3 regions of the Paenibacillus sp. FSL F4-0236 genome follow, and region 2 is predicted to be linked to each of the others. Evidence: predicted binding sites of a transcription regulator. Region 2 holds the regulator's gene; each other region holds the start of a gene.
The links. The regulator Rex, encoded in region 2, represses fermentation and respiration genes when NADH is low (regulators of the CRP and FNR family bind a similar motif). The targets are predictions, from matches to a motif close to TTGTGAAATATTTCACAA.

Region 1 (10,585 bases), 4.4 Mb from region 2:
GCTTCGGTAACTTTATCACGTGTAGTCAATTCGTTTACGAACCGTGTGCCTTCGCTATTCACGAGGATAGAACCTTCGCCGCGTACAGCTTCCCCGATCAGATAAGATTTTTCTTGTTGAACTGTTGGGTGAACCTGGATTTGATCCATATCAACGGTGGTTCCGCCAAGTGCCTCAATCATCTTGATGCCGTCGCCGGTACTGCCGATTTGGTTAGTCGTTACGTATCCTTCCAGATCAGGTCTAACTTTTGATATCATATCCATGTTGGATCCAAAACCACCTGTTGTTACAACAACTGCCTTCGCTGTAATGGTTTTTTCATCAGCTTGGTTAAAGAGTACTTTGACGCCGTTAGCCTTACCGTCTTTTTGAGTAATTTCTTTAACATCCGCGTTCACAAACAGTGGAATTTCTTTTTCTTGTACGTTTCTAACCAATCCTTTGACAAGGTATTGGCCTACCGCAGAGCCGTCTTCTGGACGGTGGGTGCGTTTTTCGCTCATGCCGCCTGTGATCGTAATATTGTTCAGCTTGATTCCGATCGAATCCAACCAATCGATTGCACTTGCGGAATTGTCAACGAAGAAACGAAGCATCTCTTTATCGTTCGTGTCATGGCCGCCCTTTAGTGTCTCTTCATAAAACTTATCATTGCTATCTTCAATGCTTTGCTCTTTTTGAAATTTCGTTTGGGAAGCGTTCATTCCTGAGGAGGATTTACTTGTATTCCCACCTGCAACCGGCATTTTTTCTAAAATAACAGGGTTCAAGCCTTTGGCCTTAGCTTCCAGTGCAGCAGACATTCCTGCACCACCAGCACCAACAATAACGATATCATAATTATCTTTTAATTGATCCAGTGGTGTGTAACTAGCTTCTGATGCACCTGATACGGCTTCAGCTTTATCATTTTTGGCCGTCTCATTTACCTTACTTTTGTTCTCGTTGCCATTACTATTACCTGCGCTGTTGCTATTACTGTTACCGCAGCCTGCGATTACGAGCATGACAGAGAGAATGAGAATGAGAGCAGTACTTGTTGTCTTCTTCATCTTTATAACGCCCCTTTGTGAATGTTTTCACATTAATGATAACGCAAAGATGCTGTTTTGGGAAGTTTTTTATGTAATTAGTTATGGTTACTGTTACATTTCCATGAATATTTTCATTTAAATTTTCATAAAAATTCTTAATTTCAATATTTCCTCAGCTTACTACTCAAAAAAAGCCACCCTTTCCAGGGCGGCCATCTGCCTTATTTCCTAATCATAGCTCGATACACGAATTTAGGAAGAACTGCTTGCCTGCGCCAGCGCGACTTTTGTCCTTTGGCCACAGGTGCGAATAAGAGTCGATGCAGCCACTCCAAATTGAGTTTCTTCCATATCGCAGGGGCTGGAGTCACTTTTCCCGCTATAACATCCAAGCTTCCCCCCACGCCAAACACAACCTTAACCTGAGAAAGCGCCTGTTTATGCTTATAAACCCACTTGTCAGAGTATGGAGCCCCCATCGCGACAATCAGGAAATCTGGCTGTGCGTGCTGAATCTCTGCCACAATGGCCGGTTCCTCTTCTTTAGCAAGAAAACCATTATGTCTTCCGGCAATTTTCACATTCGGATATAGCTCTGTAATCTTTTCGACCGCTTTACAGCTGGTATGCTCATCCGTGCCTAAGAAATAAAAGCTCCAGCCCAGCTTATTCCCTTGTGCGAGCAGCTCAAGAAGTAGTTCATACCCCGTAACTCGTTCAGCTATAGGGTCACCTTTTCTTCTCGATGCCAGCACAATGCCAATCCCATCAGGAGTAATCAAATCTGCCTCATGGAGTATGGTTCGAAGCAGCTCATCCGATTGGCTTGTTATCGTAATTTCCGGGTTCGCCGTAATCAAATGAAATAGCTTCGGTTCTCCGGATTGAATATGTTTTGTTAGATGAAGTGTTGTCTCGTTTAGTGTTAGTTTTGAAAAAGGAACGCCTAATATAGAGACTGTCCCAGCCATTTAATCACCTCTTACTGAAAAGTTCATTCCAGTATACCTTACCGTAATCAAGAAGGATAGTCAGCGTCATTACTCCGTTTATTCCTTCAAAAACTTCCACCACTCTATTAACCAAGGTTCATCGATCCCTCGCAGGCGGAATTCCTCCAAAAGTATCTTTCGAAATTGTTTTTCCATTTTGACAAAATTATTGTCCTCCTGGTGCATGGGAGCAAAGGATTCATCCTCTCTAAGATAACTCCAAAAATCGCCTGCACACTCCAAAATCTTTCGACCTACGACCGTTTGCTGCGCTACGGGAACAAGCCATTTGTCATAGGGATACGGATAACCTTCAATAGTGATTGCACAGCGTAAAGCCTCTTTACAAAGGGAAACCGCTAAGAACAAGATTGGAAAGGCGTCGCCACGAACTACAGGATTATCTAGACTTCTGGCATAGCTTCTTAGCTGTATGTATGAATTCTTACGAAATTTCATTAGTACTTCAGATTGGAGTGGAACATAGGAATGAAAAAGTGACTTCAGATCCAGCTGATCGTAGTAAATATAGGACACCGATGCATTCCACAGCCATTCCATATCCCCGCTCATTAAAGCTTCTTTGATATCAGATATTTTATGGAGTGTATAATGCCCTGTCTTCCCACTCGGAAGCCTTAAATCCATAAAAAAACTACTGTGCTCCGGAATCAGCCCTGCTTCCTCGAACCGATGATTAATACTGTTGTAAGACTCATCCTCACAAATAATGATTATATCTACATCCGACTGCCCATCTACCACCCCGAGTGCGGTCGATCCATCTAGGATAATGCTTACCCTCTGACGATCTTCTTGCAATAACGGATGATTTAGGATCTCTCGCGTAATGTATTGTCCAATCTCTTCTATTAATTCACTATGAAGTTGTAGCTTGTCAGGCGTTAGTAAAATATCCGACAACACTGATTTCATCATCTTATCCTCCAGCCTCCAATCGATCACAATTTCCCTAAAAATATAACGCTTACATTTAACTTCAAATGTAGATTTGGGATTATTATTCTACACCCCGAAGATACATCTTGCAACGATATATGTAGTACCCTTTTGCCTAAGCCTAAATATAATGAAGTATCTATTTACTTGAAAAGGGGTATAAGCATGGCGCAGCCAAAAGTGATTGCTACAGTCCGCTCTGCCGGACCGATCGGAGATATCGAAGTAAATGTCAGCACAAATAGGGTATACTTTGTTAACCCAGACACTGAGGCTGGAACTATCGGGGTACTCGATGGCATAACGAATCGAATTATCGCACGCATCAATGTTGGAAGACTGCCAACACAGCTTGGGATTAACCCCCAGACTAACCGAATCTATGTAACAAATTTTCGTGACGATACGGTTTCTGTTATTAACGGGCGGACAAACCAGGTGATAAAGACTGTGAAAGTGGGCCGCATGCCTGATAATATCGGAGTAAATGTTCGAAAAAATTTGATTTATGTAACTAGCATAGCAGGAAATATATTCGTCATCGATGGGAAAACAAACCAGATCAAAACGAAGATTGAAGTCGGCGGCCGCCCTTCCAGAATCGTTATTAATGAGCTTACAAATCGTATATATGTGACCAATACAATAAAAAATTCCGTCTCCGTCATTAATGGGAATACACAGGCCATCATTGCCACCATAAAAGTCGGTAATAACCCTGTGATACCACCCGCACTTAATGTAATCACAGGCCGCATTTATGTCGCTAATAACTTAAGTCGGTTTCTCTCGGTAATCAACGGCCGCAACAATAAATTGCTGCAAAATGTACAGCTGGGGCGTCTGCAAAGTGAGGTCGTTATCAATCCGCTGACAAACCGTATCTATGTCTCAAGTGCACAAGTTGAAGGTAAAGGAAAGCTATTCGTCATCAATGGAAGTAACAACAAAATCATCACTACAAAGGTTCTGCCTACCTCCTCCAACATAACCATTAATCCGAATACAAATCATTTGTTTGTTGGTAATTTCGATAAGAACCACATGTCCGTTTATAACGCCACCACATTTAAAAGGCTCGTAAGATTCCCCTTAGTGTCAGGCAGTACTGTGCTAAACCCAGTCACCAATAGAGTTTATGTTGGAGGAAATGATTCCATCACAGTCATTCAGGATGTATCAGAACTTATATTTAAAAAAGGCGCCCACCATTAGGTGGCGCCTTTCTATATAACAAATCTCGTAGAACTAATGCGTTGTAACTTGCTTAGCAGCTACTTTCTTTGCAGTCACTTTCTCTTCTGCCGTTTCCTTAGGCTGTACGCCTCTTTTAATAAAGAAGGCTAGAATAAATGCAATAATCGCTACACCTACGGATACTAAGAATGCATCGTTAATCCCTTCAATGGTAGCTTTCGCAATGACTTGATTTTGTATACCAAGCAATTGGTCTGCCGAGGGCTTAGTCGTTAATTTACTTACAGCATCAGCGACCATATCCTTCACGTGCGAAGTAGTACTGTTGGACATAATGGTTACGAGCAATGCCCCACCAATCGCCCCTGAAACCTGCTGAATCGTACTGTTCATGGCTGTACCATGCGGCGTATATTTGGCTGGAATCGAGTTCAATCCATTGGTCATAACTGGCATCATCACCATAGAGATCCCGAACATTCTCACAGAATATAGGATCATGAGTGTCGAATATTTAGTCGTTTCAGTCAAATCACTAAAGAAATACGTACTAATCACTACGATCGCTAGACCAATTAGCGCTAATACCTTACCGCCGAATTTGTCGAACAATTTACCTGTGATTGGAGACATAACACCCATAATTAACGCACCAGGCAACATTAGAAGTCCCGAATCCAGTGGTGAAATCCCTCTAATATTTTGCAGGTAAATCGGCATTAGCATCATCGCTGAGAACATTGCCATATTCAGTGTAATCGAAATCGCTGAGGATAAAGCGAACATCGGATATTTGTACACTCTGAAGTTAAGCATAGGCTCCTTCATCTTCATTTGGCGCATAATGAAGATCACTAATCCAATCGCTCCGATAATAAGCGCGGAGTAGACCATTGGATCATCCCATCCTTTGTTCCCAGCAGAACTGAAGCCATATAGGAGACCCCCGAAACCAATCGCTGATAGAACTACAGATAAGAAGTCAATCTTAATAGCCACATCTTTTTTAGGATCATGCAATTTGAAGAAGGCCAGAATGAACACCAATACGGCGATTGGGGCAATCATAAAGAATAGTACAGGCCATTCATAGTGCTGAATAATCCATCCAGATAATGTAGGTCCGATAGCTGGTGCAAAAATCATAACCAACCCGAACATCCCCATAGCTGAACCACGTTTCTCAGGTGGAAAGGTAGTGAACAATACATTCATTAATAATGGCATCATGATCGCAGCCCCTGAAGCCTGAACCATTCTGGCGATCAGCAACACAGGGAAGCTTGGTGCTAATCCGCCGATAAAGGTTCCTATCGCAAATAATCCAATCGCGATTAAGAACAACCGTCTCGCGGTATACTTTTGAATCAAAAAAGCTGTTGAAGGAATCATGATCCCGTTCACCAGCATATAGCCCGTTGATAGCCACTGTACCGTTGAGGCACTAACATTAAAATCCTTCATAATCGATGGTAAAGCTATATTGAGTAGGGTATTACTCAGTAAAGCAACAAATGCACCAATCATGAGGATTGCCAATATCCCGTAAGATGCTTTACTTTCTTTTGCTTTCATTTTGGAATCCTCCATTCTATAATCATACTAACGGTTCAAAATTGAACTCGTGTTATAATCCGGTGTAGAATATATTACTCCCTTATTTCTCGCTTGGCAAGACAAAAATCACTTAAAATTGAAATTGTATTAAGTGGAAATATACGCTAGTCTATATTGGAACAAAGAGTTCAGCTTAAAGGGGCACCTCAGATGATAAATAAACGAAAAGAGCAAGTGGTTCATAAAGCGCATGAATTATTTATTGAAAAAGGCTACCACGCCACATCCATTCAGGATATTTTGAATCATAGCCGGATCTCCAAAGGATCTTTTTATAACTACTTCCCTTCAAAAGGGGATCTCTTTAAGGCTGTATTTACGTCCATTCACGATCGACTTGAAGAAGGGCGAAATTCCCTGCTCATAGGTCAAGATCCTTCTGACATTAAGATATTTGCCGAGCAGATTCAGCTGGTCATGAAAATCAATAAGAAAAATAAATTGTTACAGCTCGTAGAAGATGCTTTGGTCTCCAATGACCCAGACTTAATAACGTTTATCAAAAAAACAAAGTTCAACCTCCTTACCTGGGTACATGAACGTTTCCTTCATATTTTCCCTGAGGATAAGAAACCCTATTTACTGGACGGAGCCATCATTTTTACAGGAATTCTACAAAATATGCTACAAATCAACAGTGCTATGAATGAAGTCATCACCTCTAAGCAGATCATTGATTATTGCACTACGCTTATCCAAACCATTGTTGAAGAAGTAAGTCAAATGGGCATTCAACTCATCTCACCAGAGCATGTGGGCAAATTATTACCCGCAGCGGAATACAGTGATTTTTTCAATAATGATTTGTCCTTTGCGACAATCAGCTTAAAAAAAGTAATAGAGAGATCATTTACAACTGGTGATGCGAACCTCACTAATTATCTTAAGCTGTTATACTTTATCCAGGAAGAAATCATGAACAACAAGGAACCGAGACAGTTCTTAATCGAAAGTGCTCTGCTATCCTTAAGAACATGTCCTAATCTAAATGAAGCCAAAGAGTTTAAGCATTATCAGGATGTATTATCTAAAATGCTGTAAAGCTAACTAAAAGTGTGGTGAAGCATTTGTTCAAGCTATTATTAATCGAAGACGATTCAACGCTGTTTAATGAGATCAAGGAGCGACTTACCCAGTGGTCTTATGATGTGTATGGCATTCAAGATTTCAGCAATGTCACGCAGGAATTTATAGAGATCAAACCTGATTTAGTCATCATCGACATCCAATTACCTAAATTTGATGGGTTTCATTGGTGCCGAATGATTCGTTCCCACTCTAACCTTCCGATTATCTTCTTATCATCCCGGGATCATCCTACGGATATGGTAATGTCGATGCAACTTGGAGCCGATGACTATATTCAAAAGCCCTTCCATTTCGATGTACTCATTGCCAAAGTACAAGCGATTCTTCGGCGCGTCTACAATTACAACACGGATAACCTTGAGCTCAAGACATGGTGTGGAGCAACCGTGGATTATGAGAGAAATGTATTGACGCATGATATGGGATCGATTGAGCTTACGAAAAACGAGATTTTTATATTGAAATTGCTTATTGAGAAAAAAAATAAAATCGTCACCCGCGAGGAATTAATCAATAGCTTGTGGGATGATAAACGTTTTATAAGTGACAACACCCTTACCGTCAACGTAAACCGGCTGCGAAAAAAGCTGGATGAGATAGGCTTGGGTAGTTTCATTGAAACGAAAGTAGGACAAGGGTATATGGCCATCGAAGAGGAAGCACTATGATTAAAAAGTATCTCTTGGAAAGAAGTAGCTGGATCCTACTAGTCCTCTTTACCAATCTTTTTATACTTTTTGTCACCTATATGGATTCATCAATCCCATTCTCTTCAGTTCTCTATCTGGTCTCCTTGTCGATGCTTTTTTTTGTGATGTTCTTAATCCTTCGCTATCCCAGAGAAACCAGGTTCTATAAAAGCTTGGTTGAGCGAGATGATGATCTGGATGTAACGAGTATCGCCACCCCCGAAAGCCCGTTTGAGCATATTATTGAGGAGAGTATTATCAATCAAGCTAAATGGTTAAAACAGGCTGCCTCGAACAATCAAATGACGTTAGAACAGGAAAAAGATGAACTATTATCGTGGATTCATGAAGTGAAGACCCCTCTGACAGCGATGCATCTAATGATGGAGCGAATCGAAGATGATGTAATGAGGAAACATCTGACCTATGAATGGCTGCGCATACATCTTCTGCTGGATCAACAGCTACATCAAAGGCGAATTCCCTTTATCGAAAATGATCTGTATATAGAACATATCGATTTAGAAACGCTTATTTTCGGGGAGATTAAGACGTTGCAATCCTGGTGTATTCAGAAGGGGATCGGCTTTGAGCTGAACTTGGAAGTAGCTGAAGTGCTTAGTGATGCCAAATGGCTGGCTTTTATTATCCGACAACTACTAACCAACGCCGTAAAATATAGTGAGGCTTCAGATATTGCAGTGAGTAGCTATCAGCAAGCTGAGCATATCGTTCTTAAGGTGAAGGATGGCGGGCGCGGGATAGATCCCAAGGATCTGCCTCGGATATTTGATAGAGGATTTACTTCCACCACCGTGCATCGCGACAATGCCGCCACAGGTATGGGATTATATTTAGCCAAAAAAGCGGCGCAATCCTTGTTGATCGTCATCGGAGTTGAGTCGAGGCTCGGATCAGGAACGACGTTCACTTTAACCTTTCCGCTTAAAAATGAATTTGTGAAGCTCTCAAGCGTGTGACAACAATGTCACATGCTTTTTTATTTTGTTCGGGCAATCGAAGGATAAGAACGGCAAAGCCTTTTATAATAAAGCTATACAAAAAGAACGAGTATAAAAAGGGAGTGAATCATTATGGTAATTCTTGAAGCCACTAAAATTCATAAAAGCTACGGAAATAAATTAAACAAACAATCCGTGTTGAGTGGACTGGATATTTCTATAGAAGAAGGCGAATTTGTTGGGATCATGGGCTCTTCCGGTTCAGGAAAGACCACCCTGCTTAACGTTCTCTCGTCAATTGATCAGATCAGCAACGGATCGATTACCATTGAGGGTACTGAAATTTCTAATATGAAAGAAAAGCAATTAGCTGAATTTCGGAAAAATCATTTAGGATTTATTTTTCAAGAATACAATCTCTTAGATACGCTGACGGTGAAGGAAAACATCCTGTTACCTCTATCCATTACCAACACCCCTAAGAAAATTGCCAATGAGAAATTCGAAAACGTCGCGAGGGAGCTGGGGATTTTAGAGTTGAAAAATAAGTACCCGAATGAAATCTCTGGGGGTCAAAAACAACGCACCTCTGCAGCTAGAGCCTTCATTCATGATCCAAGCATTATTTTTGCTGACGAACCTACAGGAGCCTTGGACTCTAAATCTGCTTCTGATTTGTTAAATAAGCTAAGTGAACTAAATCAAAGACGAAAAGCAACGATCGTTATGGTTACACATGATCCAGTGGCAGCTAGCTATTGCAGTAGAGTTATTTTTATAAAGGATGGTACGATCTATACGCAATTAAATAAAGGAGAACAATCAAGACAAGTCTTCTTCAACGACATCATAAAAACACAAGGTGTATTAGGTGGTGTGCAGAATGAGCATTAATGTACTGATGCTTCGAAATCTGCGAAAAAACATCAGAAATTACTATCTGTATGTATTTGCTCTCGTTTTTAGCGTGGCCTTATATTTCGCCTTTGTTACGTTGCAATACGATCCCTCGATGGATGCGGTAGAAGGCTCGATCAAAGGTGGCGCAGCAATCAAGGCTGCCTCGGTCTTACTGGTCGCGATTGTATCCATTTTCCTGTTATATGCAAACACTATCTTCATCAAACGCCGGGGAAAAGAAATTGGCCTGTTCCAGTTAATAGGGATGACCAAAGGTAAAATATTTCGAATTCTTTCAGCAGAGAACTTCATTTTATATTTCGGCTCTTTAGTTTTAGGGATCGCCGTAGGCTTTTCTGTTTCAAAGTTAATTCTCATGATTCTTTTTAAAATAATGGGGATCGATGCGATAGCATCCCTTCGTTTTTCTACCCCTGCCCTGGTTCAAACGCTGATCGTATTCTTTGTAATCTATCTTTTGATCATGCTGATGAATTATGGATTTATTAAAAGACAAAGCATTCTATCCTTATTCCGGGTGACCTCAACCACAGAAGGCAACGTGAAAAAGCTGTCCTTCTTTGAAATGATTATAGGGATCGTTGGGATTGGATTGATTCTGCTTGGCTATTCGATTTCATCCCGATTATTTAGCGGAGACTTAACATCAATGACTGAGCTATCTATATCCATGATCACTATTCTGGCTTCAGTTATCATCGGGACTTATCTTTTTTATAAAGGCTCGGTAAGCTTTATCTTTCATCTCATTCGTAAAAAGAAAAACGGGTATCTGAATATTAAAGAGGTGTTGTCTCTCTCCTCCATTATGTTCCGAATGAAATCAAATGCCGTACTGTTAACCATCATTACAACGGTATCAGCTCTGGCGCTGGGTTTATTATCCTTGAGTTATATTTCTTTCTACTCTGCTGAGAAAAGTGCGAAGCTCTATGTTCCGTCAGATTTTATTCTTACGGATATCCAGGATGCTAAACAATTTAAAGAGGCATTAACGACTGAAAATTTGCTGTTTACGGAAAAAATAACCGAAGTCATTCAAGTGGATGTAAATATAGAGAAGCTTCTGGCAGAAAATTCCAAGGCGCTCGGTATGATGTCGAATAATATGACTCTTCCCG
Region 2 (10,585 bases):
TTAGACTACCGTTTAAGCAGTCCATCAAATGATTCTTGTGCCTTACGACGGATTGCTTCCTCATCTAGCGTTACACATTCTCCGTGTTTTACAACCTGTTTACCATTCACCCATACATGCTCAACATCCTTGGCACTGGCAGAGTATACAGCATGAGACAACAGATCTGTGTGTGGTAGCAAATGCGGCTGGTCTATATCAATCGCGATAAAGTCCGCTTTCATGCCAACAGCGAGTCTACCCACATCATTTAAAAAGATAGACTTTGCGCCATACTCTGTAGCTATACGCAGCGCTTCCGGAGCTGGAACAGCCGTCGGATCACCACTTACACCTTTATGGATGAGGGCTGCAAGACGCATCTCTTCAAACATATCCAGGTTATTATTGCTTGCCGCACCATCTGTACCCAGTGATACCTTCACACCAGCCTTTAGAAGATCCGTAACCCGAGCCACTCCACTAGCCAGTTTCAGATTACTTCCTGGGTTATGAGACACGCCTACATCATGACGAGCCAGTATCTCGATCTCTTCATCATTCAAATGAACGCCATGTGCAACAATAGACGGACGTGTGAACATTCCAAGCTTCTCTAAATGCGCTACTGGCCGAAGTCCGTAATCCACCACATTCTGCTCCACTTCGCGTTTGGTCTCGGACATATGGGTATGCATCGGTAAATCCAAATCATGTGCCGCTTGAACAAACTTAACAAAGAAGTCCGGTGGGCAAGTATATGGGGCGTGTGGCGAGATCATCGTCGTAATTCTACCATCAGCCTTACCATGCCAATTTCGTGCAAAAGAAATCGCTTCCGCAAGCTTGTGATTTTGTACTTCCTCTGGGCATAATCCGATTACGCCTCTCATCAGTACAGAACGAATGCCTGATAATTCGACTACCTCTGCTACTCGATCCATATGATCATACATATCCAAGAAGGTTGTAGTACCACCTTTTAGCATTTCCAGTACCGACAAGGAGGTTCCCCAGTATACATCTTCTCCAGTGAATTTCGCTTCCATCGGCCACATCTTCTCTTGAAGCCACACCTGAAGTGCTAAATCATCTCCATAACCACGAAGCAATGACATTGCCGCATGGCCATGTGTGTTTACCAGACCTGGCATAAACAGCAGACGACTGCCATCAACAACTTGCACATCATCTTCCATTAAAGGCTCTTCTTTTCCTATGTAAGTGATCAAATCATCTTCAATAGTCATATATCCATTCAGAACCGGCTCATCCGTTCCCGGAATAAGAAAACGCCCGCCCTTAATAATCGTTTTACTGCTCTTCATTTCCGCTTTCTTCCTTTCCGTCTTTCAAATAATAAGCAAGGCTTTGCAAATCCGTTGTAAAATCGGCAGCATGAACCCGGATATTCGATGGTGTTTTTAGAATCACTGGTGCAAAATTCAAAATCGCCTCAATGCCAGACTCAATGAGAATATCTGCTACATTCTGCGCTTCTGAATCAGGCACAGTAATGATCCCAATTCGAATACCTTGCTCACGAACCGTCTGACCAAGCTCCTCCATCGGTTGAACGGTAAGAGAGTTGATTTTCCGCCCTACCTTAGGTGCATAGGAGTCAAATATAGCGGTAATCTTCATAGTATCTTTCAGATAAGCATTGTAATTAGATAATGCATGTCCAAGGTTACCGGCACCTACTAAAGCCACATTCAATTGTTGATCCAGCTTCAGAATATGACGGATTTTTTCAATAAGATAAGTTACGTCATACCCGATACCTTTTCTACCAAAGTCTCCAAAATAAGCTAAATCTTTACGAATTTGAGCAGGATTCAAATCAAGTTTTTGTCCTAGTTCTTGTGAGGAAACGGTTAATATTTCACGTTTCTGGAGATCATTCAAGAAACGCAAGTACACAGGAAGTCTGCGAACAACGGCTTCTGATATTTTATCCGATTTCATAATTTACCTCCTAATTTAAGTGATATTCTGTTCAAATCCTATCGAAATATCTGCACCTCGTCTCAAGGAAGAGCGGTATTCTTATACCGCCCTTCCTTGTAGAGTGATTAATAAGATCGATGACGTTCTTTTCAAGAAACGCCTCCGTCTTCCAACCACTCCGCTATACGAGGAACCATTTGATCCGTAAGCATATGCTCCATTTTCGGGCCAGGCAACGAATAGAGGAAATACTTCCCATAGTGAGATTCGATCACCCTTGTGTCATACACAATAACAATACCCCGATCTTGCGCTGTCCGTACCAGCCTCCCAAATCCTTGCTTGAAGCGAATAACCGCCTGAGGAACAGACAACTTCATGAACGGATTCTTTTTCTGGGCTTGTAATAACTCAGACTTCGCTTCCGCTAGGGGGTGGTTTGGCGGTTGAAATGGGAGTCTCACGATGGCCAAGCATGTTAATGCTTCACCTGGAATATCTACACCTTCCCAAAAGCTGCTTGTTCCTAACAGTACAGAAGCTGCACTGTCCTGAAAACGGCGGATCAGCTTGCTACGGCTGCCCCCCTCCACGCCTTGACCTAACACCGTGATCTCTTGTGAGGCTAGAGCCTCTTTCAGAGGATCGTAAACCTGGCGTAGCATCTTGTAAGAAGTAAACAGGACAAGCATCCGCCCACGTGTTGTAATAGCTGCTTCTGCTAGTGACTGTACGAGTGTATCGACAAATCGGGCATCGCCTACACTCCCCTTCACACTTGGGAAATCCCGCGGAATAACTAACAGCGCCTGCTCCCGATACTTAAAGGGAGAAGGCAGGAGTGATGTCATCAGACGCCCCTCTTCCGCAGCTTCATTAAGTCCGAGATTATCAATCATAAACTGGAATGATTTATCCACAGAGAGTGTCGCCGAAGTTAGTACGATACTTTTTTTCTTGTCGAAAAACAGCTCCTTAAGCTGAGTACTAACATCAACAGGAACGGCATACAGCTGTAGCGATTTACTGCGATAATTTCCATTCGCCTCCAGCCAATATACTACATTCTCATCATTTAATCCCATAAAAAACCGTACTTGCTCACGTATAGAAGCTAAATCCTTAAATAAGCCGCTAATATCGGTAACTAGGCTATCTGAGGAAGATTGACCTTCTTGATCTCGCATCTCATTAAGCATTTTATCACCTTTACGGATAATTTCGCTTAATGTCAGATTCATAGTATTCTCTAAAGCAACCAATTCATCCCAATCTTTCGGTTTACGGGTAGGAAGTAGCCGCATGACTAACTGGCCGGCTTCTCCCGCCGCTGCATCGCTGCGTTCCGGCAAGAGGCTGAATAGTTTATCACTAAGCAGATCCCAGGTTTCTTTTACGGTAAGAAGGTCCGGATAGATTCTATCGATCACTCCGCTCCATTCAGAAGCTTCCTCACTGCCTGATGACTGAAGCATTTGGCGAAGTGTAGGAAGTTGGCCATTTCGACTATCCTTATAAAGACGCGATAGTGTATGTGCCACCGTGAAATGCTTCATATGCATGCCTAAATGCTTGCCAGCCACGTCCTCCAGATGATGGGCCTCATCTATTACAAGATGTTCATAAGCCGGAAGTAGTTGATGCCCAGCCTTAACATCTGCGAAAAGCTTAGAGTGGTTCGTAATGACCACGTCTGCAATACCAGCTTCATGCTTAGCCCGATGATAATAACACTTACGGAACCAAGGACACGAGCGACCCAGACAAGAATCGGTATCGCTTGCTACCGTCTCCCAAAAATCTCCGCCACGTCCACTTAGATTGAGCTCTTCGTCATCTCCTGATTCACTTTGTGTCAGCCAAACGATCATCTGAGCCGCAGTAAGCGCATCTTCCCTCGGACTTATAAAGTCTTTTTTATTAATTTTATGTTCGAACTTACGAAGACACAAATAATGCCCTCTGCCCTTAAAAATTGCAGCTTTAAATGGAAAAGGAACTACCTGCGTTAACAAAGGAATATCACGCTCACGCAATTGATCCTGCAGATTAATAGTATGAGTGCTGACCATGACTTTTTCATTAGTGCGTACGCTTTGGTATATGGCAGGCAATAAATAACCAAGGGATTTACCGGTTCCTGTCCCTGCTTCGATCAATAGATGCTTATCTTCGGCAAGTGCCGTCATCACCTCATTGATCATAATATCCTGAGCTTCTCGGCTTTCATACTGTGGCAAAGTTTCTTTAAGTCGTTTCGTTACTTCATCCATATAATCTGTAAAAGATAAATTGTGTAGTGGATTCTCAGCATGCTCGTCTCGAGGTGGAGCTAATTCGTTCCAGTCTCCTACAGCAAGCGCTAATTGACGATAGAAAGTCAGATCACCTTCGGGCTGAAGCGTCTCCGCTTCCCGTTCACGCAGCAGACCATCAAAATACCAACCCAGATCACTATCCTCTTCCCTAAACAGCTCACAGAGTCTCTGAATCGTCAGCAGAGGCAAATCGTAGAGCTCCTCCAGACATTTCAGCAATACAAGAGCAGTTGCGAGTGCATCACTGTCTGCCTGATGCGGACGATCGTGCGTCACTCCAAAATGTGCACTAACTGATCCTAGTTGATAGGATGTGAGGGAAGGAAAGCAGATTTTCAGAAAATCAATCGTATCTAAAATCCGCCCTTGAAATGGTAAATACCCACATCGGTCTAAGGCATTTTGCAAAAAATGGAAGTCGAATGCGACATTATGCCCTACAAGCACAACATCATCCAAGAGTGGGACAAGCTCCATCATCATCTCATCCAGCTCAGGTGCATCCTTTACATCATCGTCGGTAATCCCCGTTAGACCAGTTATAAAAGGAGGTATCGGCGTTCTGGGCTTGACGTAGGAACCATATACCCGGGAGATGGACCGGTCTTCTTCTATAATTGCAAGGCCAACCTGGATAATTTCACCCACGGATTGGGTTCCCGTTGTTTCAAAATCAAGCACGGCAAATTTCATTATAATTCTATTCCCTTTCAATTGAGACTCTTAATCAGCATAACAGAAGTTGCGAAAAAAGGCGATGCACACCACTGGTTCAGGGGATGCATCGCTTGAATGAAAACGCGGAATAATAAACCGTAAACGTAATAATTTACAATAATGAAACAAGCTGATTTCCGAAATGAAGCTTACCTCCTCGGCGGCGGCAAACCTCCAAATTAACGGTTGGTTCAGGAAGTGCCGGGTCAAGTTGCAAAGAAAGGGCAAACAGCTCCTGCGCTTCATTGAAACGTTCTTGAGAGGCCCTGATGCAACCTAAAGCGTTATAAACCATTGCCTTCAGCTTGGTTTCCCGTATCAAACCGAGCATATGGTTCAGATGGCTCCAAGCAGCTTCCCCCTCCCCTTCCTGCAGGTAAGAGATGGCTAAATATAATCGAGCAGCCAAGCTATCCGGATATTGCACAATAACTTCCTTAAACTGTTCAATACATTTCCCATACATCAGCAGCTTATAATACCCTTGACCTCTAACAAAAGTATCCATGCACAGCTCGGGTGCTTCCTGCTCTGGCACTTCCTCTTCAACCACAGTCGTAAAATCTACACTTTCACGAAAGTGACTTAGCTTCTCTGCAAAGGCCAGCCATTCATCCATCACTTTATCACTAAGTCGATGCAGCATATTATAATTGCATAAAAGCTCATTCCGGCGGGCACCCTCCGCTGTAGGGTAATCTGTAACGATCTCCTGAAGCACCTTGTTCATTTCAGCAAACAAATGTTGAAACATGGGCTATCCCCCCTTACTGAAGATGAAATCAGTTCAGCTTGCCTGACTTCATTTTCTGCGAGAACGGGGTCTTTCATCCCTGCCATTCATTACATGGCGTAAGTCCATAATTTAAGCGATTGTAGCATGCAATTCATGATCAGCCAGCTTCACTGGTCTGTTGTTCTCATCCACGAATACCACCGTTGGCTTATGCGACTCCAGTTCTTCCGAAGACAGCATCGCATACGAAATAATAATTACTGTATCTCCCGGTTGAACAAGACGTGCAGCTGCACCATTTAGGCAGATCACACCACTGCCGCGAGGCCCTGGAATAACATAAGTTTCTAACCGTGAACCATTATTGTTGTCCACGATCTGCACTTTTTCATTCTCAAGAATATCTGCCGCTTCCATTAAGTTCTCATCAATGGTGATACTTCCCACATAATTCAAGTTCGCTTCTGTCACCGTCGCGCGGTGAATTTTGGATTTCATCATATGTCTAAACAAGAGCGGCAACCTCCTTTGGAATAAATACATTATTGTCAATTAATCGCGTTCTGCCAAACTTCACGGCAAGCGCTATAATAATTTCCCCATTTACATCCTTTAATAAAACTTCGTTCTCTAAGCCTTCCAGATTAGGGAAAGTCAGTATTTCCGCATAATCAATGACCGCCAAAGGAGAGCTGGAAATAACCGAGGTCAACAATTCCCGCACTTCATCAACGGTTGTTACTTTTCCTTCTTCAATGGACTGACGTGCTTCACGCAAGGAACGAGATAACACCAGTGCTTGAGAACGTTCCTCTGGAGATAAGAATACGTTACGCGAGCTAAGTGCAAGTCCATCTCCTTCACGAACGATAGGGCAAGGTACAATTTCAACATTCATATTCAAATCAGATACCATTCTGCGGAGCACAGCTACTTGCTGAGCATCCTTTAGCCCGAAGAAAGCATAATCTGGCTGCACGATATTGAATAGCTTATTAACAACTGTTGTTACGCCATTAAAATGTCCTGGACGCGAAGCCCCACAAAGTCGAGTGGTGAGCTCTGATACCGAGACAGTAGTCCGGGTAGGCTGCGGATACATTTCTTCCACACTGGGGATAAATACAATATCGACACCTTCGCGTTCCGCAAGCTCCAAATCACGCTCTTCATCGCGCGGATAGGAATCATAATCCTCATTCGGTCCGAACTGCAGCGGGTTCACAAATATGCTCATAACGACCGTGTTGCTCATTTCTCCTGCCCGCCGAAGCAGACTGGCATGTCCTTCATGCAGGTATCCCATGGTTGGAACAAACCCAATCGGGGTATGCCCACCTTGTCTCATATATTCCAAAGCTTCGCGCAGTTGCTTAATGCTTCTGACGACTCTCATCTTATTCCCCATCCTTTCCGGCACCGCCGTATAAAGATTCCAGAACGGTTTCATCTGCTTTAAAAACATGACCTTCATCTGGGTACGAGCGATCCTTCACTTCTTGCACATATTGGCTGATACCCTCACGAATCAGGCTACCCACATCCGCGTAGGTTTTGACAAAACGTTTCTCACGGTAGGGTGAGGCATAACGCAACAAATCATGGAAAACCAATACCTGTCCATCACAATAACGACCTGCACCAATCCCAATGGTCGGAATGCTCAGTGCCTCAGAAATTGCTTGTGCTACTTCTTCTGTCACCAGCTCCAGTACCACTGCAAAAGCACCTGCTGCTTCAAGGGCCTTAGCTTCATCCATCAGACGTTTTGCATCTTTGGCGTCCTTACCTTGAATGCGGTAGCCACCAATCATATTTACCGATTGTGGTGTAAGTCCAATATGCCCCAGCACAGGAACTCCCGCAGCTACAACCGCAGTAACTGTCTCACAAATTTCGAGACCGCCTTCCATTTTGACGGCATGAGCCCGCCCTTCCTGCATCAGTCTGCGCACACCCCGCAAGGTTTCATCTATACTTCCGTGGTAGGTCATAAATGGCATATCTGCCACAATGAATGTTTTTTGTGCGCCCCGAGTTACCGAACGAGTGTGGTAGACCATATCGTCAATCGTAACCGGTAAAGTTGTATCATATCCAAGTACCACATTTCCCAGGGAGTCACCCACCAGAATAAGATCGATACCGGCTTCTTCAGCAAGTAGAGCCGATGGGTAATCATAAGCAGTCAGCATGCTTAACCGCTCACCATCTGCTTTCATTTTTTTCATTTTCACAATATTAAGTGCTTGTTTGTTTGCCATTTCTCTCTTCGTCCTCCTTTTTGAAATTACATCCCCGTAAAAATCGCAACAAAAAAACCTTTTAGCAACGATTTGCTAAAAAGGTCCGAAGGGCAAAAAAGAGTCACTCGCGATCGTCCCTTCTGTCTCGGTCCTTACGGCTCAGAGCAGAATCCAACGTAACCGTCTAACGCAGTTATGAAGGTGATTCCAATAATAAAACCATTATAAGTTCATCAGATCAAGAGTACAGTTCGCAAAACGATACCGCCTCTGCCCCATAGTATAACAAAAAGGACTCGGAAATACACGAAAAAAATATGACAGGGGATGACACCCTGTCATATAAAAAAGATTTATAAAAGCTCGATTTCACCTGAGCATACGCTAGAAATCTCTCCTGCGCTGTTTTTAAGGATTAGTCCACCTAACTCATCCAAACCTACCACAACGCTTTCAGAGCGTCCCTGAGGGCTATTCAGAGCGATTTGGCGACCCAAAGTAACTGACATCGACTCCCACAGCTCTTTGATAGGTTTAAAACCTTGTTCCATGTAAAGATTGAAATGCAGCTCTAACTCATTCAATACAGCTCTTACCAGCTCCGAACGGTCAATAGGGACACCGCCCCGCTGAATCCGAAGAGAAGTCGCTACTTCCTTCAGATGATCAGGATAATCGTCTTCAGTCAAGTTCGCAGAAATTCCAATCCCGGCGATGCAATAATGAAGCTCTCCTTCTCTTAGCGAAGACTCGAGCAAAATTCCACATATCTTTCTACCGCCCGCAAGCAAATCATTTGGCCATTTAATCCCGGCGTCTACTCCGGTTACACGGCGAATTGCCTTACAGACTGCAACCCCAGCAAGCAGTGTTAACTGAGGAGTCTGTAACAAAGGTAACTTCGGACGCAATACAATACTCATCCAAATGCCTTTGCCACGAGGAGAAAACCATTTTCTACCCATTCGCCCTCTAGCACCGGTCTGTTCTTCAGCGATTACGGTTGTTCCTTCTGGCGCACCGTTTTCCGCCAATCGTTTGGCTTCCTCCTGAGTAGATACGACAGACTCCAGGAGCTGAACTCTGTCTAGCCAATTCGAATCAGAAGCTTCCTGCTTCAACCCGTTTAGCGACAGCGTTTTTTCATAGCTCATGTCCATCCATCCTTTTTGCTTCAAGCAGCAATTCTTGTTTATTGTTAAGAAGATCTCCCGAAGCAGTCGCCTGCAGAAGTGCACTCAGCATATTGCCAAGCCAAGGTCCTGGACGTTTCTCAAGCGCTTCCGCCAACTCATTGCCTGTAACAGCAAGCTCCGAGAGACTCTTCAATGGCATTTGTGCGATCCACTCTCTTGCAGGCGCCGTAGTGACAGCGGGCGAGATTTCCGTGTCCGCTGGCGAGTTCACAGCGGGAAGGGCAGCTGCTGGCAGGATCGCCAGCAGCGAGAGCCACCCTCCGGCGGCTTCCACGCCGAAGGTCAGCACGGCGGCGATCCAGCGCCGCCGCAGTAGATCCGTGCCGCCCGGTTCCCCTGGCGGCACAGCCTCCAGGGCAGCGGTCCAAGCTTCGCGGACCCGCAGCACCTGGACGACGCTGGTACGCGTCGTCCCAGAGAACGTCCATGCCCGCAGCAGCTCATCGGCCTCCTGGGCCGACTGCTTCAGGGCATGGAGGAGAAGCGCCCACCGCAGGTGGGCGCTCTCAGTTCCCCTATCCCGGCCGTTAAGGCGGCAGCAGCCGCCAGATCGGTTCCGGTCCAGGGGAACGGGGCTTTGCCGCGCGCGAGCAGCTCACAGCGCGCTAGCATAGCAAGGCCGCGCCGAGGATGCGGCCCCTCTACGATGCGGTCCAGCTCCGCGCGGACACGCTCCACAGCAATATGCGCCAGCTTATCTCGCTGACGCAGGAGCCCCCTCCACGTATTCTTAGCGATGGAGAAATCTAACACCGATGCGAAACGAACGCAGCGAAGCATGCGAAGCGCATCCTCATCGAACCGTTCCTCTGCATCACCCACACAGCGGATCACACGGAGAGCTAGATCCTTCTCGCCTCCGAAGGGATCAATCAAATCTCCACCCAGCCCGCAGCATATCGCGTTAATCGTAAAATCACGACGACGAAGATCTTCCTTCACATCACTAACAAATTCAACATGGTCCGGACGACGATGATCGACATATCCGCTTTCAGTTCGGTATGTCGTCACCTCAAATCCATGCCCATCCTGAAGCACAGTGACCGTCCCATGTGCTAGCCCTGTCGGAATACTGCGTGCGAAGATGGCTATCACTTCCTCCGGCACTGCTGAAGTTGTAATATCCATATCATGCACTGGCCTACCCAATAGCTCATCGCGAATGCAGCCTCCAACCCAAAAAGCCTCATGGCCGTTTTGCGTTAGCTCAGAAATTACATTTTCCGCCGCAAGAGCCATAGCAGATGGCGCCATTTTCCATTTCATTACGAACTCCTTACCCCCTGACTGTATCCAGTCTAGGTACCTTGCGCCCGAGCACACGGTAATATATATCCTCATACTGACTTGTAATCGAATCCTTACAGAAATCTTTGCAGGCCGTTTCCAGACAAGCTTGTCTGAACTGCTCCACCATGCGATCATCCGATAGGAGTTTGA
Region 3 (10,585 bases), 170 kb from region 2:
GGTTGAGAGAACGTTTGGAAGGTGAGAATTTAGGAGCCATTTATTCTAGTACTAGTCCAAGAGCATTGCATACTGCGCAGATTTTACGAGGAAATCGGAGTTTACCGATTCAACAGCAAGCTTCATTAATGGAAATTAACATGGGCATTTGGGAAGGAATGAACACAGATCAGATTGAACAAGAATATCCATTACAGTACAATCATTTTTTCACCAGACCTGATCTTTTTATTCCTCTAGCCCCAGGTGAGACCTATAGTCAGCTTGAACAAAGAGTAACGCCGACTATTGAGCGTATCATTAACGATAATGAAGGACATGAGGTACTTATTGTCACGCATCGGATGACCCTGAAAGTCATTATGGCTCATTTTCTCAATAAATCATTGCAGGAATTAGGGGAACTACCGGATATTCTCTCTACAGCATTGTGTAAAGTAACCCTAACTGACAACAATACAACTATCGATCTGTACGGCGATACTTCACATTATCAATGAATCCTTCTCAAAAATAAAAAAGGAAACTCCGATTTAATGGGGTTCCCTTTTTAGACTTCAATTTTAAATTTCCACACTTTTGATTGTAAAGCTGCGGACCTTCATCCATTTTCCTGAAATAAATTCGTCAATTGTTTTCGTCTTCGGTCTAACACAAAAACGATGCTTGCTCCCTTTATCAAAACCAACCGCTTCAAAAATCAGGCCGTCACCTATTTGCTCCTTAAAGAACACTTGCTTAAGTCCCAATCTATTTAACATTTCAAGCTTTACACTTTCGATATATGTGCGTGAATACTCCTTAGACATATGTGTTCCTCCTAGTAGTGGTAGTAATATTATAAATTCAATATTAAGAAAATCAACCGAAGATCACATAATCACAAAAAGAAAAAAGCCAACCCATAGTCTATGGATTGGCTTCTACTGTATAAGTTGATTACGAAATTATTTAACTTCTGTTGTTCCAGTCACTTTTCCATCAATAACAGCTGATGTTTTCAGATCTTCGCTCGCGAAGTAGAGGTTACCATCAATAGTGGCGGTTTCAGGCAGAGTAAAGCCTTTCGCTTCTACATAAACATCGCCTTTAATCGTTCCGCCTTCAACTTTCAAATTCTCACTTTGTACTGTAAACTTTGGTACGGTTAGTGTATAAGTAGCAGTGATCTTGTGATCAGCATCTTGCGAATAAAGGGCAATCTTACGGTAGATATCGCCATCTGCGGCTCCTTTATTACGGAATTCTCCAGCTACAACAACCTCATCAGGAATCGTTACATCATTTAGAATCGCAACAATCCAGTTTCCATCTTTGCTAACAGCCTTAGTAAATGCATCTGCTTGATTCACGATCGAAGCTGTAGTGACGGCATCTGTCTGCTCAGCAGCCGGAGCTGAAGTTGCCGCCGAATTAGTTGCTTTATCCTCATTTGCTCCACAACCTGCCAATACTGCTACCGAAACCCCAGCCACTAAAATCATTTTAAATAGTCTCATTTTCGATTCCCCCTAATTTTGATTATGAATTAATTATATATTAAAATTCTTAATAATTAAGTGAATAATTTCACAAATTTGTGTCAGTATCTAAAGCGGTTTCACAGAGCGCTCTCTTCCCGATTAAGATTCGTTCCCATTAGTCACACCTCTTCTCGCTGACTGATTTAGGTTCTTAAATCTATTTACCCAAATTATAAAAATGAACACAAGCATCATTTGCTTCTTGGTATAAAGTCAATCGTTGACTCTATTCAAGTGTTAATGATAATATTTGGAAATAAATATCTCAGCAAGGGAGAAGTTTACTGGTGAAAAAGACTACAATGAAAGACATCGCGCTACAAGCTAATGTCTCCGTTGCGACTGTAAGCTATGTTCTGAACCGCGTCGATAACCAAACCATTCCTGAGAAGACCCGCAATCAAATTCTGTCACTTGCCGAAGAACTTCATTACATTCCTAATCTAGCAGCCCGTTCGCTTGCCAATAAAAAAACGGGATTAGTAGGGGTACTTGTCCATAATTCTGCTTATATGCCACCTTGGAAACTCTATGCCCAATTCACATTTATTCGTGCTTTGGAACAGCGTTTAACGGATGCCGGATATCATACGCTGCTATATTCTCTTGGTACTGACCATCCTTCTCTGAATATCATCGTTGAAAGAAAGCTCGAAGCCGTCTTTCTGATCGATGTGCACGATGAATCCTTCTATTCGATTTCCAAACATTTTGTAGAAGGTATCCCCTTGATTTTGATCGACAGCATGATTGAAGATAAGCTGTTTAAGCAAGTTCTTTACAATTATCGTTCAGCTCTACGGAAGGTAATGCCGGAGGATCTTTCACAGGTTTGTTTAATTATGGAGAGCTTCAATAACTCCCTGCTCACTAACTTTATCCAAGATAGTCTTCCTTTACCTGAGAAAGCAATATTCAAAGTTCAAAATATGGAAGAATTGAATACAATCTTATCGGAGGGGATCTACAAAGAGGCCATAGTTATTAATGAGTTTATCGGAAGTTGTGTTGAAAAATCCGGGGTATTCGCACGTCTTTCTGTTCTATGTACCTGTAATTGCCCAGAAATGCTTGGAGAAGACGTTCAGAAATTCATATTCACTGGGGATAAATCAGCCACTGCTTTTGAACTAATGCAGGAGTTGTTACATCGTCCTGACTACTCCAAACAAGAGAATAATCGTTATTTTGTTGATTAATTTTTTTTCGATATTCACTTAAGCGTTTAAGTCGAGAGGAGAGTTTCCAATGACAGATCCTGTATTAGCAAAACATGCATCTACCACCGCTCAATCCTATCCAACCCTTTGGGGAAACCGGAGATTTATGCTGCTACTCAGCTCCTATTCCATTTCTTTGTTTGGAAATACCTTTCACAGCATTGCTTTAAGTTTATGGGTACTTCAGACGACCGGAAGCGCTAAAATGATTGCCATTATTACGATAATCAATCTATTGCTCAGTTCTTTACTCGGATCGATAGGAGGCACACTCGCAGACAGGATCAATCGCAGAACCATTATGTTAATCACTGATTTGATAAGCTGCGGTCTAGCAGTTACGCTTGCTCTGGCCATTTCCATGTCTTCTACATCATTCATTATCGTGGCTATATTAACGGGACTTACGACAGTCTCAGCATTATTCCAATCTCCTGCGTATCAAGCTTCTATTACTACTGTTGTTGGTAAAGAACATGTGCAAAAAGCGGTCGGGATTCTGAACCTGTCGGAGAACATCTGTAGGACGATTGGGTATTCGGCTGGAGGTATTTTTGTAGCAAGTTTTGGAGCGGCAGATGCCATATTATTTGATGGAGCTACATTTTTCGTTTCCTTTCTACTAGTTCTTGCTGTCCGCTCCCTTCCACTCCCAAACCGAGTGAATACCGGACCTAAAGAAGAAAGAAAATTCACACAGGATCTTGCGGATGGCGTTCGTTATATTTGGAGATACCCCTTCGCCCGAGCAATAATCATCATGCTCCCCACGCTCACTTTGTTCTTTATGCCTTCACTGATGCTAACGCAAGTTATGGCCGTCAAAGTATGGAATTCTAGTCCCTTTCAGTTTGGACTCATGGAAGCCTGTATTCCACTAGGTTATATGATTGGTTCCAGCATGATCTTGTTTCTCAGCTCCAAATTAAAGAATCGCGGCTTCTTTATCATGACTGGACTGCTATGTCTGGGTCCCCTGTACCTCCTGTTATCGTTCGTCACTACTGCTGCCTTAGCCATTCCCATCATTCTTCTTATTGGCTTTATGTTCTCATTCTGTACATTGCTGATAAATACCATCCTCAGGCTGGAAGTTTCGGAGGATATACAAGGTAGAGTCTTCGGTGTACTTGGGTCCATTATGAGTGTAGCACCCTCACTTGGTCTTACAGCCGTTTCATTCCTGTCCGATCACTTCAGTCCAGCCCCTGTCATGGGTTCCATCGGAGTCCTGCTACTACTATTTGCTTTATTAACCTTGACCAAGTTAAAGGTGATTCGAAATTATAAGTAATTTTAGAACATATCTTATGACCGTTATCGCCCGTTTTTCCTAATAACGCGCCTATTATGAAGCTCGATCAGTAATTGAACAACTATAATGATCAATAGAAAGATTCCCACGACACCTGTTAAAAATGGATAAATTAGAGGGAAAAATACACTTGGATAACTTTTAGTAATATCCGAATAGTAGCCCATACCCATAAGTGATGTACCCGAGAACTCGATAAGCTTCACCCCTAGATGATTGTCACTTCTTTGAGCATAACTCAGCACCTTTTCTTCTATACTGCCATCATGTGAGATCGTGATTATTTTCCATTTTCTCTTTTCCATCGGCTGACTATCATCTGTAAGTCTTTGGACTATATTAATTTCTTTCTCGCCAGTCTTTCGATCCGTAACAGTGAGAATATCTATCCATGAGAAATATCTGCTTCCTCGTTCCCGATTAGACAGCCATATTTCATCAGCGGTTGAGATTTTTTGACCATTTAATAAAAACTGAACTTTCACAATATCTCCAGGCGGGACACTCTCCTCTTCATCCCAAAGGGTCAATTCTGCTTTCCTGCCTGTATTTTCTTCTTGGATCTTAATATGCTTATCATCAACCGTTAGTTCTTGAACGTTTAACGTGTTATACCCTTTCTCAGCATGGTTGATCTCATAACGCTGATTGATTTGATCTGAAATCAAATACTCACGGATATAGTTGAACAATGGGCTGAAAGAAATCGCTAGCAAGAAAAATGAAATCACCGATAAATAAATTATTTTTTTCATAATGAATCCTTGTGAGCGATCGTCAGCTTGAAATTTTGTCTTGAGCCACCTTCGAGGCCATTTGGAACCCCATCCTGCATAGGAAAGAAACCAAACTTCTGATAAAATCTTCTAGCAGGTTGACCCTCTGGATGATCCTCACCAAATGTAGTAACGAATATCTCTGCTGGGGTTTCGATACTTTCGAGAATATTGTTAAGAAGGGCTGTCGCAACTCCTTTATTTCTCTCTATGGCTGAAACAGATAACCAACCAATCTTGTAATTAGGGGCATTGGATGAAGAGAATAACACAGCTCCAAGTAATCTTGAACCTGGCGAACCATTGTTTTCTCGTACACAAAAAGCGCTTTGTCGACTGATATTTTTTTCTAACGCTAGAGTGAAATTCGGATCATCTACCATCGGCCCAAAAAGGGACTCCACCTCTGCCGCCAGCTCCAGCCATCCTCTTATATCCTCCATAGTAGCGTTTACTACATTCATATATAAGTTCTCCTTTAGTAGTCTTGGTTACACCATTCGATACACTGAGGAATAAAGTGATCATAGTCATTTAAAGCAGTGATTGTATTTATTACTTCACGGGTTCCAAGCTCTCGCTCCGCATCATCTGTACTCTCCAGTCCGAGTGATCGTCTGACATTATAAGCTAACCATTCTAGCTTCCCATGAAAACCATAGTTTAGCACGTCGGACCAGTTAGCATAAATCTCGCCACCTTGCTCCCGATAGGTACTAATGAGCGTGCAGAAAGCATCTTTGCTTACACTTCCCGATTCAAAGCCTGACCAATAAAGGGCTACATCTATTAGCTCTTGGGTTGGATGGATAGGTCCTGCTGCTTCCCAGTCAATAATAATGGGTATCTGATGCTCATCCCATAGTACATTTTTTTGATCTAAATCCCGATGGCTGATAATCATATGATTTAATAATTGTTCCGCTGAAGAATCTACAAGTTGTTCCCAATGATTTATTTGGTTCAGGTTATCTAATAGCAAGCTAGACCATTCCAAACCATCCTGTTTTGCTTTTAGTGCATATTCATTCCAACGAACAGTGGATGTATTTACTGCCTCAAGATTTTCATTAGGATGATGATCAAGAAGTGTAGCGAAATCGATCTTATGAATTTTAGCAAGGTTTTCGCCAATCTTTTTACAACACCCTATATTAATACCTCCTGATGGCAATGCCTTACCTTCGACCCATGGAAATAATAAATAGAATTGACCCTCGAATTCATGCATAAAACTATCTTTGGACACGATAGCTGGTACTGCATTTATCCCATTTTGATAAGCCATATTTGCAACCTTTTCAGAAAGAGTATAGTTGTTCATGGCTGTATCCCGATGCATAATTTGAGGATTTAGAGCTTTCACTGCATAGAGCGCTTTGTCCGTTTGTAGACGATACATTCTGTGTAGAAGACCACCTGTTACCTGTTCTGGTTCATTTTTTAAATGACCTAACCCGTATTTTGCACATAGCATTTCGAAATTTAAGTTATAATTCAGATTTCCCATGTTATGTATCCCTTTCCTATCAATCAGAATCCCAATTTCAATAACCAAGCCGACAACTTCTCTTCCCGCTCTTTTAAGTCCCCATTTATGCGATTGAATTTACCAAGCCATTGCTCAGAAGCTATGCTGCCATCCAGCATATACAGGACACGTTCTGCCTGAGCAGCGACTTTCGCATCATGTGTAGCCAGTAGAATCGTTGTACCCGTCTGATTAATATCTATTAATATCTCCATAATTTCACTAGCAGCTTTAGAGTTCAGTGCACCTGTTGGCTCATCACCAAATAGAATATCAGGCTCATTGATGATTGACCTGCAGATCGCTGCTCTTTGCAGTTGTCCACCCGACACTTGTGTAATATCACGCTCAGCGAGTGCGGAGATTCCGGTTTTTTTCATTAACTCAGCGGCTCTGTTATTGATGGTTCTACGACTAACGATTTTAGCTCGATAAGCGGATAAGATGATATTGTCCCGAATAGTCAGGTTTTTTAAAAGATGCATCTGCTGAAAAATAAATCCCATTTGATTTAAACGCAGTTCAGCTAATTCACTCTCAGAAAGACCACTGATGTCCTGCCCTTTAAAAACAACACTTCCTGAAGTCATCCGGTCCATACCGCTGATCGTATAGAGCAATGTTGATTTCCCTGAGCCAGAAGGCCCCATTATAGCTACGAATTCTCCCTTTGATACCTGTAGATGAACATCTTTTAATACCGTCTGCGGGGTTCCTTGCCCGGTTACAAAGGTTTTATTTAAACCCTTCGTCTCTAATATGAACATACTACCACCTCACCCTCATTCGACAATCAGTTTAGATAAATTGGATTTCTTCATCGATATCGTGCTTACTACGGTTGTGAGTGCTACAATGAGCATGAAAAAAAGAGGGAGAACAAGATAAGCTATTACCGGATTAACTACAAACTGTATTTGGGATGCTCCCATAAAGGATCCGAGTAATTGAGTGAATTTTTGACCGATGGTATTAGCTGCAAAGGTTCCGAGAATGATTCCAAGACCAGAAACCAGTAGTAGCCTTACCTGATATTGCTTTCGAATATCTTCTAACGTAAAGCCAATGCTTCTCAAAATTGCAATTTGCGAGACGTCCTTCGCTAGAAGCATTTTTAGAAATAAAGCTGTAATCAATACTGAAATTGATATCGAGATGGCAATGGATAAGCCAGTGACCAGCTTTAATTGGCGAATCGTATTCCCGAGCGTCTGAGATAAATAGCTTTCTAGATGAGTAACTTTGGCTGGATAAAATAACTTTGCATATTGATCCATTTTCTCCTGAACGGAAACATTCGGATTCACATCTAAAGCTACGATATACCATAGCACGGACTTCGGGTCATAAGGTAATCGGGCTTTTGCAGTTCGACCTCCATTCGTTATATCTTGGTAGATCCCGCTAACCGTCAATTTTTTCGAAGTGCCATCTACCTCCAAAAGAACGCTATCCCCAACCCTTTTGTTCCATTCCTTGGCATTCAGATCAGAAAGGGCAATCTCATCCCCACTTTCAGGGGTTCCTCCGTTAACATAGGTGAGCGGAAAAATAGAGAAATCTCCTGTTTCAACATTAATATTCTCCCATACGCCATCGCTGCCTAGCACTTTAAATCGAGAAGTAATTAATGGTGAGAATTTAGCTATATCGGAGTCCTTATTTAGCGTCGTTATCAGTTCATTAAATCGCTTCTCTATTTGATCAGATGGCTGTAAATCGATTCTCATGTCACTCTGACCTACACCCATATAAGAAATAAACCGAGGGGACTGAAGGGTATTCAATATATTCACTGGCACAAGAATGATAAACAGACAGATCACAAATACGAAGAATAGCAATCCGAACATGGTGAAGCGTCCATAAACATCCTTTAGGCCAAGAAAAACATTCACATTTATATGCCTGCGCTTACTCAGCACTACTCTACTTTTATTACCTTTCAACTCTCCCACAGTCCCTGACCTTAAAGCCTCTACTACTGTTATACGATTAAACCTTCTAAGAATAACTCTGCAAAAGAACACAATCATGCCGAAGATCAAACCGACCGCTAAGACTGGAACAATAGGCTGAAGTATCGTTTTCGGAGCAGTCCCCAAGTACAATGTGATATTCGCTGTAAATAATCGCACCACACCCAAAGATAATAAATATCCTAGCAGTGAAGCGCATGCTGCCATAACCATATATTTTGCCAAATAGATCCTTCTAATATCTCGCTGTGAAATCCCAATTGCTTTCATGACGCCAATCTCTCTATAATCCTCCTCTAAGGTCGCGATCATCGTGAACCTTAAACATAGGACGGCAATAATCAGAAGAAGGATACTTACCAAAATAATGACAACTGCAATAATCCCATCTGTCAGCGCATTCAGCGTCTTAAACAAAGGATAGTCTATCATTGGTCCTTTACCGGGCATATCTGAGGATTGATAGGTATTCCGGAACTCGCTAAGTCTACTTAAATCGGTGATTTGAAATTCAATTAAGTACTCAACTTCTCCATGGTTCTTCTTAAGTACATTATAATCCGTGTCATTTACGACAAAGCGCTTTGAGCTAACAATTGCGGGATTCATTTGGATGTCTCGAACAAAATCCGTAACCATAAATTTTTGATCTAACTGTCCATTGGAAAGGGTAACCTGATCACCAATGTTCAGATCATTCTGCTTCATATAATAAATAGGAACTGCGATTTCTCCTTCAGCTACCCTAATCACTTGATTCTCTAAATTCAGCAGCAAATCAAATGATGGGTTCTGCTTAACAAAACCTATATCCATTACGCTGTTCTCTTCCGACTTATTGCTGTTACCCAAGACAATCTGCGAGCCATCTATCCTTAGCATTTCTACTGTTTGTTGATTCTTAACAAGAGGATTTGTAGAGGCGAATTTTTGAATACCTGCGTTATCTATTGGACCAGAATGCATTTGAACAAAATGGGGAGCCTTTGATTTATCCAGCAAATTACTTAAAGAACCGGACAATTCCATAATGACTTGAGAAGCACAAGCAGCAAGTAACGCCGATAACATCATAAAAATAAATAAGACGATCGTTATGATTTTATTTCTTTGAAAATCTTTTTTCACAATTTGTAGCAGCATTGACGATCTCTCCCCTACGTCTCATTCATCCTCCCTGCACGGACCTTACTCAAACATTTGCGTTACGTAGGAAAAGCTTCCTTTTTCAGCTCCCAACGTAGTCTCCATAATATAAATAAAGCTCTGAATTTTGAGAATGATCTCTTCCGGCTGCCACTTGAAAATCCCTTCATCCAATAAAAATTGTGAGGCAACCAACAGAAATTCCATCGTTTCTTTTGGATAAGGACAGTGGAACAAGCTCTCCTCGATTCCCTGCTCAATCACCTCTGTCAACACAGGTGTTAGCTTCAAAATAGTTTCAGCCAAGCTTTTCTGATGGATTAGTGCATTCTCAGCTTGATGAAACTGTTCAATCATGTGACCTTTTCTCTCCGAATCAGGTTTCTGTGCCATTATGATTTGTAGTAGCTTTTCATGTACGGAGAGCTTTGAATCAGCAGCAATGATCTTCGCAATGTCCACTCCAGCATCGATGAATCGTGTGACCACTGCTTCCATAACCTCCTCCTTCGACTTGAAATAATAGTAGAACGTGCCCTTGGCAATCCCGATCTCCTGCAAGATGTCGTTCACTGTAGTTCTCGCATAACCTTTCGTAAAAAAAAGCATTTCTGCCTTATCTAATATTTCATTTCTGCGTTCTTCCGCTTCTTTGGAAATTCTCATTTATTCTGAGTCCTCCTTTTTATAGACCGACCGTCGGTCTATTACATTTAAATACATTTAAATACATTTAATACATCATGTCAATGATGTTCCAGCAAATTGGACAAAAGAAAAAAGGTAACCTCCAAAGAATGAGGTTACCTTAATGTGCAGTCAGTATAATCAGGAGACATTTTTGCGCTTTAGGTATGATACACATTGCTGAACATGCCGGACATGATTCCAGTAATTGGAAATACTGCCCAGTTGACGTCCCAGCGTCCATAGACAAAGCCCGTAAACAGAAAAATCGCCGTCGCCAACGGCCACAACACAGCCCTCTCACAAATTGTTCTTTTCCCTTCTACTTTGCATCGATATGTGGCTCATTCAGTAGCTTCGTATAAGTTTCTTGGATATTTCCATAATAGACGAACAAGAACACCGCAG

Region 1: a site for Rex is predicted at 1,071-1,088, ahead of NSQ29_RS25355 (flavocytochrome c). Genes of this name have one in related genera too.
Region 3: a site for Rex is predicted at 1,558-1,575, ahead of NSQ29_RS06615 (polymer-forming cytoskeletal protein). Genes of this name have one in related genera too.

Annotation. Positions count from the first base shown of each region.
Region 1 is NZ_JBBOBK010000001.1:5,679,662-5,690,246, forward strand. Features, by position in the region: gene NSQ29_RS25355 (flavocytochrome c) at 1-1,055, opposite strand, end outside; gene NSQ29_RS25360 (WecB/TagA/CpsF family glycosyltransferase) at 1,259-2,008, opposite strand; gene NSQ29_RS25365 (nucleotidyltransferase domain-containing protein) at 2,087-2,968, opposite strand; gene NSQ29_RS25370 (YncE family protein) at 3,155-4,204, shown strand; gene NSQ29_RS25375 (DHA2 family efflux MFS transporter permease subunit) at 4,238-5,761, opposite strand; gene NSQ29_RS25380 (TetR/AcrR family transcriptional regulator) at 5,954-6,844, shown strand; gene NSQ29_RS25385 (response regulator transcription factor) at 6,871-7,560, shown strand; gene NSQ29_RS25390 (sensor histidine kinase) at 7,557-8,561, shown strand; gene NSQ29_RS25395 (ABC transporter ATP-binding protein) at 8,676-9,437, shown strand; gene NSQ29_RS25400 (ABC transporter permease) at 9,427-10,585, shown strand, end outside.
Region 2 is NZ_JBBOBK010000001.1:1,271,803-1,282,387, reverse strand. Features, by position in the region: gene NSQ29_RS05850 (amidohydrolase) at 6-1,307, opposite strand; gene NSQ29_RS05845 (redox-sensing transcriptional repressor Rex) at 1,294-1,947, opposite strand; gene dinG (ATP-dependent DNA helicase DinG) at 2,079-4,940, opposite strand; gene NSQ29_RS05835 (tetratricopeptide repeat protein) at 5,077-5,718, opposite strand; gene panD (aspartate 1-decarboxylase) at 5,830-6,213, opposite strand; gene panC (pantoate--beta-alanine ligase) at 6,206-7,096, opposite strand; gene panB (3-methyl-2-oxobutanoate hydroxymethyltransferase) at 7,098-7,964, opposite strand; gene NSQ29_RS05815 (biotin--[acetyl-CoA-carboxylase] ligase) at 8,300-9,100, opposite strand; gene NSQ29_RS05810 (hypothetical protein) at 9,090-9,530, opposite strand; gene NSQ29_RS05805 (CCA tRNA nucleotidyltransferase) at 9,608-10,411, opposite strand; gene bshA (N-acetyl-alpha-D-glucosaminyl L-malate synthase BshA) at 10,422-10,585, opposite strand, start outside.
Region 3 is NZ_JBBOBK010000001.1:1,443,871-1,454,455, reverse strand. Features, by position in the region: gene NSQ29_RS06625 (histidine phosphatase family protein) at 1-500, shown strand, start outside; gene NSQ29_RS06620 (hypothetical protein) at 564-809, opposite strand; gene NSQ29_RS06615 (polymer-forming cytoskeletal protein) at 948-1,499, opposite strand; gene NSQ29_RS06610 (LacI family DNA-binding transcriptional regulator) at 1,811-2,722, shown strand; gene NSQ29_RS06605 (MFS transporter) at 2,772-4,037, shown strand; gene NSQ29_RS06600 (hypothetical protein) at 4,061-4,813, opposite strand; gene NSQ29_RS06595 (GNAT family N-acetyltransferase) at 4,810-5,298, opposite strand; gene NSQ29_RS06590 (aminoglycoside phosphotransferase family protein) at 5,313-6,344, opposite strand; gene NSQ29_RS06585 (ABC transporter ATP-binding protein) at 6,368-7,132, opposite strand; gene NSQ29_RS06580 (ABC transporter permease) at 7,148-9,487, opposite strand; gene NSQ29_RS06575 (TetR/AcrR family transcriptional regulator) at 9,533-10,156, opposite strand; gene NSQ29_RS06570 (permease prefix domain 1-containing protein) at 10,500-10,585, opposite strand, start outside.